2 linked regions of the Immundisolibacter sp. genome follow. The protein of the gene in region 1 interacts with the protein of each later gene in a pairwise test. Links are inferred from orthologs where the notes say so. Each region holds a gene or a part of one and is shown in the gene's direction. Other genes may lie near its edges.

Region 1 (3,258 bases):
CACAGGCCTGCGGCACGCCGGCCCGGCGCAGGCTGGCGATGGCCTGATCCACCGCATAGCCCTTGGCGATGCCGCCCAGATCGATCAGCAGCGGGCGGGCGAAGCGCACCGTGCCGTCGGTGCCAAGGCGGATGTCGCGCCAGTCGCCGGTCGTTTCCGGGCTGTTCGACAATCCGGGCAGATACCCCCAGCGCACCAGTGTCGGCGCGATGGTCACGTCGAAGCGGCCATTCGTGAGCGCGCTCAGCCGGCAGGCTGCGCGCAGCACACGCCGCAGGTGCCCGCTCACCGGCACCGGGCCGGCATGCGCCGCGCGGTTCAGGCGCGACAGCTCGCTGTCCGGTTCGTGAAAGCTCATCCGGCTGTGTACCCGCGCCACGGCCCGAAAGGCGCGGTCGATGGCCCGCGCAAGCTGCGCCGGCGGCAGGCCGGTCGCCTCGATGCCGACCAGCGTGCCCAGCCACGGCTGCGCCCGGCGCATCGTGCCGGTCAGCGGCCGGGCGAGCGGAGCATTCACGGCGCAGCCCCGAGCAGCGCGCGGTGGGTGGCCAGCAGGCGCCGCACGCCGTCGGTCAGGTGGCGGCAGGACAGCGTGGCGCCGCTGATGTTCTGGATGTCGCGCCCGAGCTTGACCGCATCGCTCGCGTCCTTGCCCAGGAACTGCGCCCGCCAGCGCGGCTGGCGCACCTGGTCGCCGTGCGTCTCGCGGTAATCGAGGATTTCCACGCCCGCCACCTGGCCGTCGGCCGTGACCGCCAGCGCGTAGGTGATGAACTCGTGCTTGCCGTAGACCTGATCCACGAACAGGTGCCCAAGCAGCCTGTCCGCTGCAATGGCGCGCCACACCTTGGGCTTTCGGTTGACGACGCGGGTTCCGCTGGCCTGTTCGATGGCGCGCACCTGTTCGGCGGTGAGTTCGACCGCTTCCGGGGCGTAGTCGGTCGCGGTCGGGAACAGCAGCCGCTGTGCCTGTTCGATGCTCAGGTATTGCGTGGCCTGCGCCGCCAGTGGCGTGACCAGCAGCGGGACGGCGAGCCACGGGGAGGGCAGCGGGCGGGACATGGCGGCTATGCTGCCCTTGATGCGAATGATTCGCAATGTTTGAGGCTTGATACGCGTCAAGCCCGGCCCGAAAGCACCGCTGCGGCGACCTGTGTTCGCGGCAAACCCGGACCGGCCGGCATAATTGCGCCCCGGCCGGCTCATGTCCCGCTCCTGTCGACAGATCAACCATCGCTTCATGAAACTCTGGCGTCTGCTTCTCCTGCCCGCGCTGGCACTGCTGCTGGGCGCGCTGGCGCTCGGCCTGCGGCACGATCCGAAGCAGATTCCCTCGCCGCTGGTCGGCAAGCCGCTGCCGGCCATCGCGGGCGAGACACTGGACGGGCAGCCGGTCGATCTGGCCAAGGCCGGGCAGGGCAGGCCGCTGCTGATCAACGTGTGGGCCTCGTGGTGCGAGTCCTGCGCCGTGGAGCATCCGGTGGTGGTGGCGGCGGCACGGCAGTTCGGTGACCGGGTCGCCTTCATCGGCCTCAATTACCGGGACAAGCGCGAGCTGGGTGAGGCCTGGCTGGCGCAGCGCGGCAACGCCTACCGCTGGTCGTTCTTCGATCCCGAGGGCCGCGCCGGCATCGAACTTGGCGTGTACGGCGTCCCGGAGACCTTTTTCGTGGCGGCCGACGGCACGCTGCTGGCCAAGCACGTCGGGCCGCTCGACGCGGACAGCCTGCGCGGCTACCTCAAGACGCTGTTCGGGGTGAGCTGATGCGCGGACTTCTGATGGCGCTGCTGCTGCTGGCGCCGCTGGCGCGGGCCGAGGTGGTCAGCGAAGACCCGCAGCAGCGGCAGGTGCTCGAGATCGCCCAGCAACTGCGCTGCGCAGTGTGCCAGAACCAGTCGGTGGCGGAGTCGAATGCCGAGCTGGCGCAGGACATGCGCCGGCTCATCGCCGAGCAGCTTGCCGCCGGGCGCAGCGAGGCCGAGGTCATCGATTACTTCCGCGCCCGCTACGGCGATTTCGTCCTCATGCGCCCGCCGCGGCAGGGTTCGGGCGCTCCGCTGTGGTGGGCGCCGTGGGCGATCCTGGCGGCGGCCGGCGGCGGGGCCTTCATCTACCTGCGCAAGCGCCTGCGCGCTCAGGAGCGTTCGTGACAGCACTCGTTCTGACCGGCTTGGCGGTGCTGGCCGCGGTGGCCTGGCTGGTGCTGCGCCTGCCGTCGCCGGCAAGTGCCCCTGACACCCTGGCGACACGGCGCGCGCAGTTGCAGGCGAGCCTGGACGAGCTGGCCCGCGCCCGCTCCGACGGCGTGCTGGATGAGGCGAGCTTTGCCGACGAACAGCGTCGCCTGCAGGCGGACATGGCAGCCCTGGCGCAGCCGGCGCCGGCGCCGTCCGCATCACGGCCCGACCGCACGCTGTGGCCGTTCGCGCTGGCGGTATTCATCCTGCTGCCGGCCGCGGCCGTGGGGTTGTATGGCTATTTGCAGGGTCCGTTCTGGCAGCAGATGGATGCCATGCGCGACGCGCCGAATGCCGCCGCGCCGGTCGATCCGGCGGCCATGGTGGCGCGGCTCGAGGCGCGTCTGGCCAAGGACGGCAGTGATCCCGAAGGCTGGCGGCGCCTGGGCCGCTCCTACGTCGTGCTCGGCCGCCCGGCCGACGCGCGGCGTGCCTACGACCGCGCGGCGCAGCTGGCGCCGGACGACCTGACGCTGCTGGAGGGCTACGCGGACGCCGCCGAGCCCGGTGTGGCCCCGCCGCCCGGCATCGCGGCCATGATCGCCAGCGTCGAGCAGGGCATCCTGGCCACGCCGGACGATCCGCGTGCCTGGGTGCGCGCCGGCTTTGCGCGCAGCATGCAGGGCGACCGCACCGGCGCCCGCGACGCCTACGCCCGTGCCCACGAACTGGACCCGCAGCGCCCGGAAGTGTTGGCCGCGTATGCTGCCAGCGAGTACGCCCTGAACCCGCAGCAACCCAGCGCGCGGGCGGTGGAACTGTACGAGCGCCTGCTGAAGATCAATCCCGACAACGGCTCCGCGCTGTGGGTGCTCGGCCAGGCCGCGCAGCGTGCCGGCCAGCCGGCGCAGGCGCGCGACTATTGGCAGCGCCTGCTGGGGCTGCTGCCGGCCGATTCGCCGATGCGGGCGCAGGTGCAGCGGGCGATCGATACGGTAGCGGGAGGCGCTGGGGCGCCGTAGCGCTGCCTAGGGCTTGCCGGCGGCCAGGTGTGCCCGGATGGCGTCGGCGATGAGGTCG
Region 2 (3,302 bases), on another replicon or contig:
TTGTTCTCGCGCAGCTTGGACACCAGCGGCGAGAAGTCCGAATCGCCGGAGATGATCACGAAGGTGTTGACGTGGCCCTTGGTGTAGCAAAGGTCGAGCGCGTCGACGACCAGGCGGATGTCGGCCGAATTCTTGCCGGACTGGCGCAGGTGCGGGATTTCGATCATCTCGAAGGCGGCCTCGTGCATGGCCGGCTTGAATTTCTTGTAGCGTTCCCAGTCGCAGTAGGCCTTCTTGACCACGATCGGGCCCTTCAGCAGCAGCCGCTCCAGAACCCGGCGGATGTCGAACTGGTCATACTTGGCGTCGCGCACGCCCAGCGCCACGTTCTCGAAGTCACAAAACACGGCCAGAATCGGCGTACGGTGGCTGGTCGGTGTGCTCACGGGGTTTCCTGGCGGGCGAAGGGCGGCGGCCATTATAGGCACCCTGCGAGGACGGACTCCCATGACGCACCGCGTCGCGATCACCTATTGCACGCAATGTCGCTGGTTGCTGCGCGCGGCCTGGATGGCGCAGGAACTGCTGAGCAGCTTCGAGGATGAACTGGCCGAAGTGGCGCTGCGCCCCGGTCGAGGCGGCGTGTTCGAGGTACACGTGGATGATGTGTTGATCTGGTCGCGCGGCGCCGAGGGGCGCTTTCCGGACATCAAGGAACTGAAGCAACGGGTGCGCGACTGCGTCGCCCCCGGCCGTGATCTTGGCCATGTGGACCGCTGAGCGTTGGCGGCAGGCCGCGCGCCGGCTACTGCTGGCGCTGGCGGTGTTGCCGGGCCTCGCCGCGGCCCAGGCCGCGGGACCGCATGCCCGCGTGGAGCTGCTGGCCGACGTGCGCGGCGTGCTGCCGGGCCAGCCGTTTGCGCTCGGCGTGCGGTTCAAACTTGACCGCGGCTGGCACATCTACTGGCAAAACCCCGGCGACTCCGGGCAGGCGCCGCGCATCGACTGGCAGTTGCCGCCAGGATTCAGCGCCGGCGACATCGAGTGGCCTTATCCAGAGCAGGTGTCGCCACCGCCGGTGGTGACCTACGGCTACGCGGACGAGGTTCTGCTGCCGGTGGCGGTGACGCCGCCGGGCACGCTGGCCGGCCCGGGGCAGGTCAGCCTGCGTGCCACGGTGCATTACCTGATCTGCAAGGACCTGTGCCTGCCCGAGCAGGCGCAGCTAGCGCTCGACCTGCCGCTGCTGGAACGGGCCGATCCGGACCCGGCCGGACAACGGGCGATTGCCGATGCCCGCGCGCGGCTGCCGCGCCATTTGCCGGAAATACATCTGGGCGCCGGCCGTTTCGGCGATCGGGTGTACCTGGACTGGCCGGCCGGGGTGGCGCCGGGCGCGGCGCAGTTCTTCCCGGACCGCGAGGGGCAGTTCCGGCACGCCGCGGCGCAGGTTCTGGAGCGCGTGGACGATCGGCTGCGGCTGACGCTGACGGCCGCCGGACCGCTGGAGCGCCTCACCGGTGTGCTGGTGCACGAGCGCGGCTGGGACGCTGCCGGTCAGGTGCGGGCGCTGGCGGTGGATGTGCCGATCCAATCGCTGGCTGCCGTCCCGCCAGCCGGGCAGCCGGTGTCGGTGCACGCCGCGGACGGCGGCATGGGCCTTGCGCTCGCCGTCGGCCTGGCCGTGCTCGGCGGACTGATCCTGAACCTCATGCCGTGCGTGTTTCCGGTGCTGTCGGTGAAGGTGCTGAGCTTCATCCAGCTGGCGCACGGTGATCCGGGACGGGTGCGGCGCCACGGGCTGGCGTTTCTGGGCGGCGTGCTGGTCAGTTTCTGGCTGCTGGCGGGGCTGCTGCTGGCGCTGCGGGCGGCCGGCGGCGGCGTCGGCTGGGGTTTCCAGTTGCAGTCGCCCGGTTTCGTGGCGGCCATGGCCCTGCTGCTGACGGCGGTGGGGCTGAATCTGATGGGCGCCTTCGAGGTCGGCCTTGGCCTGTCGCGCCTGGCCGGCAGCGCGCCGCAGCCGGCCGGCTATCCGGGCTCGTTCCTGACCGGGGCGCTGGCGGTGCTGGTGGCCACGCCGTGCACGGCGCCGTTCATGGGCGCGGCGCTCGGCTTTGCCCTGGCGCGCCCGGCCTGGGAAGCGCTGACCATCTTCACCGCGCTGGGTCTTGGCATGGCGCTGCCGTATCTGCTGCTGGCGGAGTTGCCGGGACTTCTGGCGCGCCTGCCGCGGCCGGGCCAGTGGATGGTCACGCTGCGTCAGGGGCTGGCGTTTCCGCTGTTCGCCACCGCCGTGTGGCTGGTGTGGGTGCTCGGTCGCCAGTCCGGGGTGGACGCGGTCGGCTTGTTGTTGTTGGCGGCGCTGGGGGTCGGCTTCGCCGCCTGGGGCGTCGGCCATGTGCAGCGGGGCGCGCGGCGCTGGCTGCCCGGTGGCGTGGTGGTGATTGGCCTGGGCCTCGCCGCCGTTCTGGGTTTCGCCGCGGCCATGCGCCCGGCGGTCGTGGCGCCGTCGGCGTCCGGCGCGAGCGCCACAGCGGGCGCCGGCATCGACTGGCAGCCCTGGTCGTCGGCGGCGGTCGACGCACTGCGCGCCACCGGCCGGCCGGTGTTCGTCGATTTCACGGCCGCCTGGTGCATCAGCTGCCAGGTGAACAAGCAGGTGGCGCTGGATACGGCGGCGGTATCGGCCCGCTTTGCCGAACTCGGCGTGGTCGCGCTGCAGGCCGACTGGACACGCTACGACCCTGCGATCACGCAGGCGCTGGCCGGTTTCGGCCGCAGCGGCGTCCCCTTGTACGTGTACTACCCGCCTGGCGCGCCGCCGCGGCTGCTGCCGGCGGTACTCACGCCGGGGCTGGTGCTCGAATCGCTGGCGGACTGATCGCCGGAGCGCTCAGCCGCGTGCCCGCAGCAGGCGCAGGCCATTGGCCACCACCAGCAGCGAAGCGCCCATGTCGGCGAACACCGCCATCCACATAGTCGCGTTGCCGAAGATCGCCAGCCACAGAAACACGGCCTTGATGCCAAGGGCCAGACTGATGTTCTGCCACAGTACCGAGTGCGTCCGGCGCGACAGGCGGATCAGTTCCGGGATGCGGCGCAGGTCGTCGTTCATGATCACGACGTCGGCGGCTTCCAGGGCCGTGTCGGTGCCGGCGGCGCCCATGGCGATGCCGATGTCGGCCCTGGCCAGGGCCGGCGCGTCGTTGATGCCGTCACCGGTCATGGCAGTCGCGCCGTAGCGCTGGCGCAGGGCATCGATGGCGTCCATCTTGTCCTGCGGCAGCAGATCGCCGCGCGCATCCTGGATGCCGGCATGCTGCGCGATGGTGCGCGCCGTGGCCGCGTTGTCGCCGCTGAGC

The links.
Region 2: the proteins of H5U26_RS14000 (region 1) and H5U26_RS03350 interact in binary tests that used the Escherichia coli proteins (3 or more experiments, as listed by UniProt). The link is inferred for Immundisolibacter sp. from one-to-one orthologs.

The regions. Positions count from the first base shown.
Region 1 is NZ_JACIZD010000020.1:32,101-35,358, forward strand. The notes cover bases 51-3,002. They hold H5U26_RS14000 (DsbE family thiol:disulfide interchange protein), read left to right. Parts: upstream 51-1,240; coding sequence 1,241-1,765; downstream 1,766-3,002. Other genes in these bases: H5U26_RS13990 (FAD:protein FMN transferase), read right to left, coding at 51-517; H5U26_RS13995 (FMN-binding protein), read right to left, coding at 514-1,062; H5U26_RS14005 (cytochrome c-type biogenesis protein), read left to right, coding at 1,765-2,151; ccmI (c-type cytochrome biogenesis protein CcmI), read left to right, coding at 2,148-3,002. Outside these bases: more of H5U26_RS13990, read right to left, coding at 1-50; more of ccmI, read left to right, coding at 3,003-3,200; H5U26_RS14015 (AcvB/VirJ family lysyl-phosphatidylglycerol hydrolase), read right to left, coding at 3,207-3,258. UniProt on the Escherichia coli protein: Involved in disulfide bond formation. Catalyzes a late, reductive step in the assembly of periplasmic c-type cytochromes, probably the reduction of disulfide bonds of the apocytochrome c to allow covalent linkage with the heme.
Region 2 is NZ_JACIZD010000001.1:691,940-695,241, forward strand. The notes cover bases 268-3,263. They hold H5U26_RS03350 (protein-disulfide reductase DsbD domain-containing protein), read left to right. Parts: upstream 268-706; coding sequence 707-2,821; downstream 2,822-3,263. Other genes in these bases: H5U26_RS03345 (SelT/SelW/SelH family protein), read left to right, coding at 448-720; H5U26_RS03355 (heavy metal translocating P-type ATPase), read right to left, coding at 2,834-3,263. In the rest of the region: more of H5U26_RS03355, read right to left, coding at 3,264-3,302. UniProt on the Escherichia coli protein: Required to facilitate the formation of correct disulfide bonds in some periplasmic proteins and for the assembly of the periplasmic c-type cytochromes.